Regions from separate parts of the Azoarcus olearius genome, predicted to be linked through region 2. Evidence: predicted binding sites of a transcription regulator. Region 2 holds the regulator's gene; each other region holds the start of a gene.

Region 1 (4,227 bases), 1.4 Mb from region 2:
CGCACCTCGATCGACGAAGCGGTGAAATGCGCGCTGGTATCGATGGACTCCAGCATCCGCTCCAACCTGTCGGTGGGCCTGCCGCTCGACCTGCTGACCTACGAGCGCGACGCCTTCCGCGTGGGCCATCACTGCGTGCTGCGCGAGGACAACGCCTACTTCGAGCTGATCCGCAAGCAATGGAGCCAGCGCCTGCGCGATGCCTTCGTCGAACTGCCCGACCCCGACTGGGAGCGCATCCACCTCACCGCAGAAGCGCTGCGCGAACGCGACGGCGCCAGCCGCAAGGCGCGCCGCGAAAGCTGAGGCGTGAATGAAAAGAGCCGGCCCCGTGCTGGCGGCCGGCCCCGGCGCGGACGACCCCGCCCCGTGCCCGTGGGCGGAGTCGAAGCGCCAGACCTGACTTATTCGTCCTTCTTGCTCCGGCTGGTTTCGCTGCTGCCGCCGGTACGCGACTTGTCGCTCGACGACGCGCTTGTGCCGCTGCTGCCGGACAGGCCGCTGGACGACGAGCCGGACATGCCGGAGAAGCCGCCCGACGACGACCCGCCAGTGCTGCCGCCCGCGCTGCGCGACTCCTGCCCGCCCTGCGACTGCGTGCCCGACTGCGAGGATTGCGATTGCTGGCCTTGCGACTGGGACTGCACGCGCAGCCGGTTCTCGATGTCCTTCACGCCCCAGCAGTCATCCACGATGTCCTCGATGCGGTGGCGCATCTGCCGGCTCGGTACCGTGCCTTCCAGCTCCACGCGGCCGTCCTTGACGTCGATGGTCACCTCGGTGACGTCGATGTCCTGCTCGTCGACCAGCCGTTCGCACACCATCTCGCGGATACGCTCGTCGGAGCGGGCGTAGTTCTTCGGCCCGCGCCGGCTACGCATCTGCTGGCCGGCCTGCCCCCACTGCTGACCCTGGGTCGAGCCGTGGAAGGCACCGTAGCCGCCCATGCCCTGCGAGGTCTGTCCGCCGAGGAACTGCTGCGGCTGCTGGCCCCAGTCCTGCTGGCCGCTGCTCATCTGGCCGTAACCCTGACTGCCCTGGCTGCCGGAGCTGCCCTGGCCCCCGTAGCTGCCTGAGCCGTACTGCTGGCCCATGCCGCCGCGCTGGCCGTAGCCGCCCTGCTGGCCGAAGCTCTGCTGCGGCTGCTGCTGACCGTAGCCTTGCTGGCCGAAACCACCGGCCTGGCTCTGGCCGTAGCCTTGCTGCCCATAGTGCTGCTGCGGCTGCTGATGCTGGCTGCTGCCGTAGTGCTGGCCAAAGCCCTGCTCGTGCTGGCTGCCCTGACCATAACCGCCGCTCTGGCCGAAGCCACCCTGCTGGCCGTAATGCTGCTGGCCGTAATGCTGCTGGCCGAAGTGCTGCTGGGGCTGCTGCTGGCCGTAGCCCTGCTGACCAAAGCCCTGCTGGCCATAGCCTTGCTGCCCGTAGTTCTGCTGCGGCTGCTGCTGGCCATAGCGCTGGCCGTAGTCCTGCCCGTACTGCTGGCTGCCCTGGCCGTAGCTCTGGCCGAAGCCCTGGTCATGCTGCTGACCGTAGCTCTGGCCATAGCTTTGCTGCGGCTGCTGCTGGCCGTAACGCTGCCCCATGCCCTGCTCGTGCTGCTGGCCGTAGCCTTGCTGGCCATAGCCCTGTTGCCCGTAGCCCTGTTGGCCCTGTCCGTATTGCTGGCCATAGCCTTGCTGGCCGATGTTCTGCTGCGGCTGCTGGCCCCACCCTTGCTGACTGCCCTGGCGGGACTGTTGCCCGTACTGCTGGCCGTAATCTTCGTCCTGGTCGTAGCCCTGCTGACCGTAAGCTTGTTCGCGCTGCGATCTCATTTCGGCGTCTCCTCGAGTGGCAACAAAACACGGGTCCATGCCCGTGTGCGGTAAGGCGCCGCACCTCCCGGCGCGGTCGGGCCTTTTCCTCTACGGGATTCAGCAATCCACGTGCCGCCGTCCGCCCGCGCCCGCCCCTGCGCCGACCCCATGCTGCGTGCCGGAGCGAAAAGGAAAAATTACAACGACGTGTAAGTTCGGCCGCCTGCCTTGACTCAGGTCAAGAAGCGCCGGGTGGGCGAGGAAAAGAATGGGAGCGATTTCAACCAGGGAGGAACACCGATGAAACGCGTACTGACCTCGCTTTCCGTCGCCCTTGCGGCGGGCCTGGCCACCTGGGGCGCGGTGCACGCCGCGGATTCCGAGCCCATCCAGCCGATCCGCGCGCCGCAGAACATCAACCTGGGCATGGTCGAACTGGGCAAGAAGCTGTACTTCGACCCGCGCCTGTCCAAGTCCGGCTTCATCTCCTGCAACTCCTGTCACAACCTGTCGATGGGCGGCACCGACAACATTCCCACCTCGATCGGCGACCACTGGCAGCAGGGCCCGATCAACGCGCCCACCGTGCTCAACGCCAGCCTCAACCTCGCGCAGTTCTGGGACGGCCGCGCGGCCGACCTGAAGGAACAGGCCGGCGGCCCCATCGCCAACCCGGGCGAGATGGCTTTCACCCACACCCTGGCGCTCAACGTGCTGTCGTCCATCCCCGGCTATACGCGTGAGTTCCGCCAGGTGTTCGGCAAGGACAAGATCGACATCGAGCAGGTGACGCTCGCGATCGCCGAGTTCGAAAAAACCCTGGTGACGCCCAACTCGCGCTTCGACCTGTGGTTGCTCGGCAAGAAAGACGCGCTGACGCCGACCGAACTCGCCGGCTACGAGCTGTTCAAGACCAGCGGCTGCGTGGCCTGCCACAACGGCGAGGCGGTGGGCGGCAACTCCTTCCAGAAGATGGGTCTGATCGAGCCGTACAAGGCCAGGAGCAAGGCCGAGGGCCGCTCGGCGGTGACCGGCAAGGACAGCGACCGCTTCAACTTCAAGGTGCCGACGCTGCGCAACGTCGAACTCACCTACCCGTACTTCCACGACGGCGCCGCCAACACCCTGGGCGAGGCGGTGGACGTGATGGGCCGCCTGCAGCTGGGGCGCAAGTTCTCGCCCGACGAGAATGCGAAGATCGTCGCCTTCCTGAAGACGCTCACCGGCGACCAGCCGACCTTCACGCTGCCCATCCTGCCGCCTTCGGCAGATTCCACGCCGCGCCCCACGCCGTTCGCGGCGCACTGACGCGCCGGCGACACCACAACGGGGACTGCGGTCCCCGTTTCCATTTGTACGGATGGCAGAAAAGTGCCGTGCGGCGTGCTTTGATGAACTGGCACCCGCGCCCGACGCGCTGGCGGGAATAAAACACGCGGCCCCTGCGTATATGCGGGTGTAGCACCCACAACCCGATGGAGACCACCATGAGACGCGCTGCCACCACCCTCGCCTTCGCCCTGCTGGGCGCCCTCGCCACCCCCGCCTTTGCCGCCGATGCGATGCCGCCCTCGGTGAAGATGCTGGACGGTGTGCTGACCGGCACCGACGGCATGACCCTGTACACCTTCGACAAGGACAGCGCCGGCAGCGGCAAGAGCATGTGCAACGACACCTGCGCCACCAACTGGCCGCCGCTGATGGTCAAGGAAGGCGAAACCGCCACCGGCGACTTCAGCATCATCACCCGCGACGACGGCAAGAAGCAGTGGGCGCACAAGGGCAAGCCGCTGTACTTCTGGGCCAAGGACGGCAAGCCGGGCGACAAGACCGGCGATAACTTCAACAACGTCTGGCACGCCGCCAAGCCCTGAGCCCGGCATGGACGGCGCCGCGCTGCTGGCCGAACTGCCCCGCCTGCGCCGCTACGCGCGGGCGCTGGTGGGCGAGCGCGCGGCCGCCGACGACCTGGTGCAGGACACCCTGGAGCGCGCCTGGAGGCGCGCCGCCCAGTGGCGCCCGGAGAACCCGCTGCGCCCTTGGCTGTTCGGCATCATGCACAACCTGCGCATCGACCAGCTGCGCCGCCCCGGCCTCCACACCCGGCCGCTGGAGGACGAGGATTTCGAGCTGCCGGTGCGCGCGACGCAGAGCGACGCGCTCGAGGTGGGCGATCTCGACGCCGCGCTCGCCCGGCTGCCCGAGGAGCAGCGCGCGGTGCTGTTGCTGGTGGCGCTGGAAGGCATGCGCTACGAAGACATCGCCGCGACACTGGGCGTGCCGCTGGGCACGGTGATGTCGCGGCTGTCGCGCGGGCGCGAACGACTGCGCGCAATCATGGGCGAGGCGCCGGCGGCCAACCGCCTGCGGGTGGTGCGATGAGCAAACGCAAGATCAACGAAGGCGATCTCCACGCCTGGGCGGACGA
Region 2 (4,227 bases):
AACACCATTGCGATACCGCGGACCAGCATCCGGCCGGCGGGGAGCACGGTAATCCAGTCACCGTCGATCTCCAGAAGGCCCGCAGCCTGCATTTCCGCAAGGTCGGCGAGTTCAGCCGCAAAGTAGTCGCGGAAGTCGATGAGGTGGGCGATCTCGATCGACTGCATCGACAACTCGAAGTGGCACATCAGGGCCTGGATTACCGAACGCCGCAACAGATCGTCGGCGGTCAGCTCCACGCCGCGCAGCACCGGCAACTGGTCGCGATCGAGCGCGTCGTAGTATTCGTCGAGCGTCTTCACGTTCTGCGCGTAAGCCGCGCCAACCTTGCCGATCGCCGAGACACCGAACGCCAGCAGATCGCATTCGGCCTGCGTGGAGTAGCCCTGGAAGTTGCGGTGCAGACGCCCTTGCCGCTGGGCCACCGTCAGTTCGTCGTCCGGCTTGGCGAAATGATCCATGCCGATGTACACGTAACCGGCTTCGGTGAGGCGGCGAATCGCCAGTTGCAGAATCTGCAGCTTGGCTTCCGGCGTCGGCATGTCGCTTTGCAGGATGCGGCGCTGCGGTTTGAACAATCCGGGCAAGTGCGCGTAGCTGTAGAGGGAGATGCGGTCCGGCGAAATGTCGAGGACCTGCTCCAGCGTGCGATTGAAGCTGATGACGTTTTGCTTGGGCAGGCCGTAGATCAGATCGAGGCTGACCGACTTGAAGCCGGTGGCGCGCGCCGCGTCGATCACCAACCGGGTCTCTTCGACGCTCTGCACGCGGTTCACCGCGCGCTGCACATCATCGGAGAAATCCTGCACTCCGACGCTCATCCGGTTGAAACCGAGATTGGCGAGCATTTCCACCGTATCGAAATCGACCTTGCGCGGATCGACCTCGATCGAATACTCGCCGTTCGGGGCCAGGTTGAAGAAGCGCCGCACCGCGTCCATCAGCTGATGCATTTCCTCGTGCGACAGGAAGGTGGGCGTTCCGCCGCCAAGGTGAAGCTGCGTGACCTGCCGGCTTCCTCCGAGCGCAGCAACCTGCATCTCGATCTCTTTCTCAAGGTATTTCAGATACTTGGCAGAGCGCCCATGATCCTTGGTGATGATCTTGTTGCAGGCGCAGTAGTAGCAGATCGTATTGCAGAACGGGATGTGGAAGTATAATGACAGCGGCCGACTCACCCCGCCGACGGCGCGCTTGGCAAGCCAATCCTGCAATGCGTTGGCGTCGAATGCCTCAACGAATCGGTCTGCCGTGGGGTACGATGTGTAACGGGGACCGTTCACATCGAAGCGACGGATGAGTTGCGGATCGAAGATGAGATCTGGCTGGGCGTTCATGGGTGTGCTGTTGCTGGGCGTACCAAACGATCGCAGAAAGCCGGCTCGATGTGGTTGACATGGATCAACGCGGCCAATCTCCTGCGGATTCGGAGCAAGTTTATCGTGCAAATGAAGGCGGTGCCGATTACGGTTGCCGGACTGAAGACGGCGTGTTCGCAGTGCAATCTCGTCGAACTCTGCCTTCCCTTCGGGATGAGCGAAAATGAAATCGACCGTCTCGACGAGCTGGTAGGTGCGCGCCGCAAGATCAAGCGTCAGCAGCACCTGTACCGGGCCGGCGACCCTTTCGAAGCAATCTACGCGATCCGCACGGGCTCATTCAAGACCGACGTCCTCCTCGAGGATGGGCGGGACCAGGTCACCGGCTTCCAGATGACCGGCGAGATCCTCGGCCTGGACGGCATCAGCAGCGAGGTTCATTCCTGCAACGCGATTGCGCTGGAGGACAGCGAAGTCTGCGTCATTGCCTACGGCAAGCTGGAAGAACTGTCGCGCGAGGTCGAAGGCCTGCAGCATCAGTTTCACAAGGTGATGAGTCGTGAGATCGTTCGCGACCACGGCGTGATGATGCTTCTCGGCTCCATGCGCGCCGAGGAAAGGCTGGCTGCATTCTTGCTGAACATGTCCCAGCGCTTCACCGCACGCGGTTTTTCTGCGGCGGAGTTTCACCTGCGCATGACGCGGGAGGAGATCGGCTCCTACCTGGGGCTGAAGCTCGAAACCGTCTCCCGCGCGTTCTCCCGCTTCCAGGAGGAAGGCCTAGTCACGGTGCAGCAGAAGCACATCCGGATTCTCGACAGCGGGGGCCTGAAGAAGCTGATACAACACCAACCTGCGTGTCGCTAGTTCCTCCCGCCCCACTTCACCGCTATTTTTCCAGCACGTAGGTTCCTGGCGCCGGCGCCAAAGCCGGAAAGGCAGCATTGGCGACCGGTCGCGCGTCGACCAGTTCGCCCGCCCGCGGCTTCAACCACTGCATCCAGTCCTCCCACCAACTCCCCTCGTGGCGTTCGGCCCGGTCCAACCATGCCTCAGCCGATTCCGAGCGATGCGCTTCGGCTGCGCGATAGTTTCGCTTGGGCGGCTGAACGACCGGGTTGACGATGCCGAGGATGTGCCCCGAACTCGATAGCACGTAGCGCTTTGGGCCGGTTACAAAATTATTGATGCGGAAGGTCTGCCCCCACGGAGCGATGTGATCATCCTCCGCCGCGACGGCGTACAGCGGTTGCGAGATCGCAGCGAGGTCGAGCGGTTCGCCTGCCACCACCAGCGCGTCCTTCTGAATCAACCTGTTGTGCAGATACAGCTCCCTGAGATACCAGGAGTGCATCGCATAGGGCATCCGCGTCGCGTCCATGTTCCAGTACAGCACGTCGAACGAGGCCGGTGTTTCGCCATACAGCCAGCCGTGGACTACGTAGTGCCATATGAGACTGTTCGAACGCAGCAGGCGGAAAGCGGATGCCATCTCCTTGCCTTCCAGATAACCGGTTCGGGCCATGTTTCCGGTCAGGTAGCGGATGCTCGACTCGTCGATGAACACCTCGATGTCGCCCGGCTTCTGAAAATCGACGAGCGTGGTAAAGACGGTCCAGTCTGCCACCGGAACCGCTTCGGCCGGAAAGTGGCGATTGGCCCACGCCATGTACATGCTGAGGGCAGTGCCACCGATGCAGTACCCCACCGCATGCACCTTCTCGGCGCCTGCGAGCCCTCGCGCCGTCTCTACCGCGGCGTGCACCCCGCGTGTGACGTAGTCGTCGAACGTCACATCCCGCATCGAGGCGTCAGGGTTCTTCCAGCTTGTAATGAATACGTCCAGTCCCTGTTCGAGCAGGTAACGAATCAGGCTCTTCTTCGGAACGAGATCGAGGATGTAGAACTTGTTGATCCACGGAGTGACGATGACGACCGGATCGCGGTGCACTTGCGGACGAGTGGGTTGGTAATGAATCACCTCCAAGAGGTCGTTCCTGAACACGACCGCGCCGGGCGTCGTCGCCAGGTTCTTGCCCACCTCGAAGTCATCGGGACGAGTCATCCGCACTTCACCCGCGCGAACGTCGTCGAGGAAATTGCCGAACCCGCGGACCAGGCTCTCACCCTTCGTTTCCCACGCCTTTCGCACTGCGACCGGATTCGTCCAGAAGAAATTGGTCGGCGCGACCGCATTCAGCCATTTCCGCCACCAGAACGCCGCCCGCCGCCGCTCCTTCCCCGTCAGACCCGGCGTGTCATAGAGCATGTCCTGGACGTGGTGAGTCAGCGCCAGATACCACTCTTTGGTGAGATCCCAGGTCGGCGACTCAGTCCAGACCGGATCGGCAAAACGCGCATCGTCCGGATTCGGCCGCACCGGATCTTCGCTGTCGAGGCCGAGAACCCGGTTCCAGGAATGCCATTGCAGACGCCACAGGTCGGAGGAAAGACGCAGAAGACGATCTGCCAGCTCCTGCGGATGCGCAGCCCAAGCCAGCTGGGCGTGAATGATAGGCGCCGCCATCCCGAGCGGATCGAAGGACCCCTCGACCGCTTCGTGCAGTTGCTTGATCGAACGCTTTACGGTTTGACCTGGGTCGAGTCGCTCGCTCTTGTTCATCACGTCTCCAAGCTTCGAAATGACAGGGGCTTTTCCATTTTGCCACGGCAGCCCAACCAACATCGTCGGTGATGACTCCCACGGTACGCGGAGGTTCCCACGCAGATCATCCCCTCCCTTCCCGGCCTCCACGTTGACCTTCATCATCCAGACCCACTCCCGCCGGGAGCTATAATCGGGTCGGGTATTGAAAATAAACGCATCAACCAAGGGAGGTGCGCAATGTTCAAGCACATTCTGGTACCGACGGACGGGTCAGCCTTGTCGGAGAGTACGGTGGCTCGG
Region 3 (4,227 bases), 1.9 Mb from region 2:
TGCCCCGATGGCCGGAGACCTTCCCCAACCTTCCCCCGCCCTGATTGCGCAGCTGCGCCAGGTGCCGCTGTTTTCCGAACTCGCCGACGAGGATATCGCAAGCATCGCCCGCCACAGCCGCGAGCGCAGCGTGGCGCGCGGCGAGATGCTGTTCCAGCGCGGCGACACGCCGCGCGGCTTCTTCTGCGTGCTGCGCGGCCAGATCAAGCTGGCGTTTTCTTCGGCCGCCGGCAACGAGAAGGTGGTCGAGGTGATCGGTGCCGGGCAGAGCTTTGGCGAGGCGGTGATGTTCATGGAGCGGCCCTACCCGGTGTTCGCCGAGGCGCTGATGGACAGCACGCTGCTGGCGATCGGCCAGGAGGTGCTGCTCGGCCAGCTCGACGACAACCCGCGCTTTGCGCGCAAGCTGCTGGCGGGGCTGTCGATCCGGCTGCACAGCCTGGTGCGCGACGTGGAGACCTACACGCTGCGCTCCAGCATGCAGCGCGTCATCGGCTACCTGCTGCAGCAGACGCCGGAAGACCTCGACGCCGGGGAATGCCGCATCGACCTGCCGACCAGCAAGCAGGTGATCGCCTCGCGCCTCAACCTCACGCCCGAAACCCTGTCGCGCATCTTTCACGACCTTGCCGAGGCGCGGCTGATCACCGTGGCGGGCAAGCGCATCACGCTGCACGACATCCGCCGCCTGCGCGCGCACGAAGGCTGATCCGCGCCGCGCGCGGGTTCAGCCGGGCTGGCGGGCCGGTTCGGCACCCGCCCCGGCGGCCAGATACACCTTCAGCGCGCCGCCCAGGTTGGCGGCGAGCAGCCCGCCCGACAGTGCCAGCAGCACGCCGGCGGCAATTGCCGCGAGCGGCAGCCACACCGCCACCAGCAGCGCCGCGACGCCGGCCAGGTGGAGGCGGAAATGCAGCAGCTGGCGGCCTTCGGTCACCAGCCTGGTCATGGCCGGCGGGCGGCTGATGCGGCGACGCAGGTGCAGCCACAGGATGAAGGGCACGATCTTGTAGAGCATGCCCAGCATTACCGACAGAAAGCCGCCCGCCAGCGCGAGCACGCCCACCAGCACCGGCAGCGCGCCGCCGGTGGGGTCGCCGGCGGCCACATCCCACGCCAGCAGCGGCGCCAGCGCCGCGAGCGATGCCATCGCCAGTTGCCAGAAGCGCAGGCAGGCATCGGCCACCTTGCGCCGGCGGCGACGCTGCAGCGCCAGCGTGGCGGCGGCGAAGGCCGCGGCGGCGAGCGCAAGGCCGATCGCCAGCGCGGCCTCGGCGGACTGCCAGCCGGACAGCCACAGGGCCGAGCCTGCCACCATCAGCACCGCCACGCCGATCGACAACGCGCGCGCAAACCACGCGGGATAAGACGGCGTCAGCAGGAACATCGGCACCACCAGCCACGCCACCGCGGCCAGCAGCAAGCCCGCCCAGCCACCCAGCGCCCAGCCCTGATGCAGCGCCGACAGCGCCAGCCAGGCGGGTTCGAGCACGCCGTTACGCGCCAGCGCCAGCGCAAAGCCGAGCGCCGCCGCCACCGCCAGCGCCACCACCGCGGCCCGCAGCCCCCACACCGTGGGGCCCAGCGCCGGGGTGTGCCACAAGCCGGCCGAGGCGCAGGCAAACACGGCCACCAGCGCGGTGCCGAGCAGCGCGATTGCGGCATGGAAGGCGAGCGCACCCGCGCCCAGAAAGCCGGCGGCAAGCGCAATGCCGCCCAGCGTCAGCGCCGGATGCACCAGCGCGGCGAGCACGCGCGGCCGCCACAGGTTGGCGCCGGCGGCCACCGGCAGCACCTGGAACAGCGCGCCCACCATCACCTGCAACATCATGCCGACAGTGAGCAGGTGGGTGAGCGCCAGCGCTTCGGGCGTCCACCGGCTGGCGAACACGGCATCCCCGCGCAGCACCAGCAGCAGGCCCGCCGCCAGCGCGAACAGCGGCGCGGTGAAGAAGAAGCGCAGCGGCACCGACAGCGGCGGCGCCTGTTCGAACGAGAGTTCCGCCGCCATCCGCCGCGCCTCAGGCGCCCGCGTGCCGGATATGCACGATGAAGCGGCCGTCGTCGCAATACTCGACGCGGTGGGCGAAGCCGTTGTTCTTCAGGATGTTGTAGAGCGGGAAAGGCTCGCGCAGCAGCCACAGCTGCAACTCCTCGCCGCGCGGCAGGGTGTCGAGCGCTTCCAGCGTCAGTTCCATCGGCTCGGGCGGCGCCAGCTCGCGGGCGTCGATGATGCGCGAAACAGGGGTATCAGCCATGGCTCACCTCGGAGAGCGCGGTCTCCACGCTGTCGAGCAGCGCGTCGAAGGCGGCCGCGTCCGCGCCCAGTACGCGATCGCACATCGGATAGAGGATGTTCTCTTCCTTCATGTTGTGCTGCTGCATCAGGATCAGCAAGGTTTCCACCGCATCCAGGAAGGCCTCGGCATCGCGCGCCTCCAGCGCCTCCCCCAGCCAGCCCACGATCTCGCGCATCTGCTCGTGCTCGCCGCGCATCACGCGGGTGGGCCCGGTGGTGTTGCCGGTGTGGGCCTCGAAGGCCGGGAAGATGCGCGCCTCCTCCACGTCCAGATGCTCCAGCAGGTCGGCGCGGAAGCGCTGCAGCGCGGTGGCGCAGGCGGCCCAGTCGCCCACGCGGGCGGCGGTTTCGGCCGCGGCAAAAACCTCGTCGCAGTGGCCGTGGTGCTGATGCATCAGTCGGGTCAGGCGGTCCATCGGGGGTGACTCCATCGGGGAATGGAGCCGATTGTTTGCGCTGCAGCGCAGCGGCTCCTTGACCCGGGTCAAGTCGCAAAAACCGCCGGATTCCGGGCCTCGCGGCGCCTGGCGGTTCTTGATTCAGATCATGGTGGGCGCGCAGGCGCGGAAACGAGAATCCGCCCCACTACCGGCCTTCCCCCCACCCACACCAGAGACCCGAAATGAGGATAACGACATGAGCGGCATCATGACCAAGTCGATGGCGCGCAACATTTTCTACGGCGGATCGATGTTCTTCTTCCTGCTGTTCCTTGCGCTCACCTTCCATACCGAAAAGGAACTGCCCAAGCGCGACAACCGCGAGAACCTGACCCCCGCGGTGATCGCCGGCAAGAAGATCTGGGAGACGCGCAACTGCATCGGCTGCCACACGCTGCTGGGCGAAGGCGCCTATTTCGCGCCCGAACTCGGCAACGTCTATGTGCGCCGCGGGCCGGACTTCATCAAGGCGTGGATCAAGGCCCAGCCCACCGGCACGCCGGGTCGCCGCCAGATGCCGCAGTTCAACCTCACCGAGCAGGAGCTGGACGACCTCGTCGCCTTCCTGAAGTACGCCTCCGAGATCAACTCGGCCAAGTGGCCGCCCAACATCGAAGGCTGACCGCCCGCGTCCGCAAGGAGAACACTCAATGCAATACACATCACAAGCGGTCGCCAAGCCCTACTTCGTGGCGGCCATCGGCCTCTTCGTCGGGCAGATCCTGTTCGGCCTGATCATGGGCCTGCAGTACGTGGTGGGGGATTTCCTCTTCCCCGCGCTGCCCTTCAACGTCGCCCGCATGGTGCACACCAACCTGCTGATCGTCTGGCTGCTGTTCGGCTTCATGGGCGCGGCCTACTACATGGTGCCGGAGGAATCCGAAACCGAGCTGTGGAGCCCCAGGCTGGCGCTGGTGCTGTTCTGGGTCTTCCTCGCCGCCGGCGCGCTCACCATCCTCGGCTACCTGTTCGTGCCCTACGCCAGGCTCGCCGAGATGACCGGCAACGACATCCTGGCGACCATGGGCCGCGAGTTCCTGGAGCAGCCGCTGATCACCAAGATCGGCATCGTGGTGGTGGCGCTCGCCTTCCTGTTCAACATCACCATGACCATGCTGCGCGGGCGCAAGACGGCAATCAGCATGGTGCTGCTGCTCGGGCTGTGGGGGCTGGCGATCTTCTTCCTGTTCTCCTTCGTCAATCCGCACAACCTGGTGCGCGACAAGTTCTACTGGTGGTGGGTGGTGCACCTGTGGGTGGAAGGCGTGTGGGAACTGATCCTCGGCGCGCTGCTGGCCTTCGTGCTGATCAAGGTCACCGGGGTGGACCGTGAGGTCATCGAGAAGTGGCTGTACGTCATCATCACGCTGACGCTGGTCACCGGCATCATCGGCACCGGCCACCACTACTACTGGATCGGCGCGCCGGAATACTGGCAGTGGTGGGGTTCGATTTTCTCCGCGCTGGAGCCGATTCCCTTCTTCGCGA

Evidence for each region. The regulator FNR, encoded in region 2, switches genes on or off when oxygen is low (the NO sensors DNR and NnrR bind a similar motif). The targets are predictions, from matches to a motif close to TTGANCTAGNTCAA.
Region 1: the regulator FNR is predicted to act here: its motif matches at 2,028-2,041, upstream of dqs_RS13405 (cytochrome-c peroxidase).
Region 3: the regulator FNR is predicted to act here: its motif matches at 2,774-2,787, upstream of dqs_RS15880 (hemerythrin domain-containing protein).

Annotation. Positions count from the first base shown of each region.
Region 1 is NZ_CP016210.1:2,936,678-2,940,904, forward strand. Features, by position in the region: gene dqs_RS13395 (proteasome-type protease) at 1-306, shown strand, start outside; gene dqs_RS13400 (BON domain-containing protein) at 405-1,817, opposite strand; gene dqs_RS13405 (cytochrome-c peroxidase) at 2,100-3,107, shown strand; gene dqs_RS13410 (COG4315 family predicted lipoprotein) at 3,287-3,673, shown strand; gene dqs_RS13415 (RNA polymerase sigma factor) at 3,681-4,181, shown strand; gene dqs_RS13420 (anti-sigma factor family protein) at 4,178-4,227, shown strand, end outside.
Region 2 is NZ_CP016210.1:1,552,402-1,556,628, reverse strand. Features, by position in the region: gene hemN (oxygen-independent coproporphyrinogen III oxidase) at 1-1,337, opposite strand, end outside; gene fnr (fumarate/nitrate reduction transcriptional regulator Fnr) at 1,449-2,186, shown strand; gene dqs_RS07220 (PHA/PHB synthase family protein) at 2,209-3,846, opposite strand; gene dqs_RS07215 (universal stress protein) at 4,165-4,227, shown strand, end outside.
Region 3 is NZ_CP016210.1:3,474,307-3,478,533, forward strand. Features, by position in the region: gene dqs_RS15865 (Crp/Fnr family transcriptional regulator) at 8-709, shown strand; gene dqs_RS15870 (hypothetical protein) at 728-2,011, opposite strand; gene dqs_RS15875 (DUF2249 domain-containing protein) at 2,022-2,258, opposite strand; gene dqs_RS15880 (hemerythrin domain-containing protein) at 2,251-2,715, opposite strand; gene dqs_RS15885 (c-type cytochrome) at 2,936-3,361, shown strand; gene dqs_RS15890 (cbb3-type cytochrome c oxidase subunit I) at 3,390-4,227, shown strand, end outside.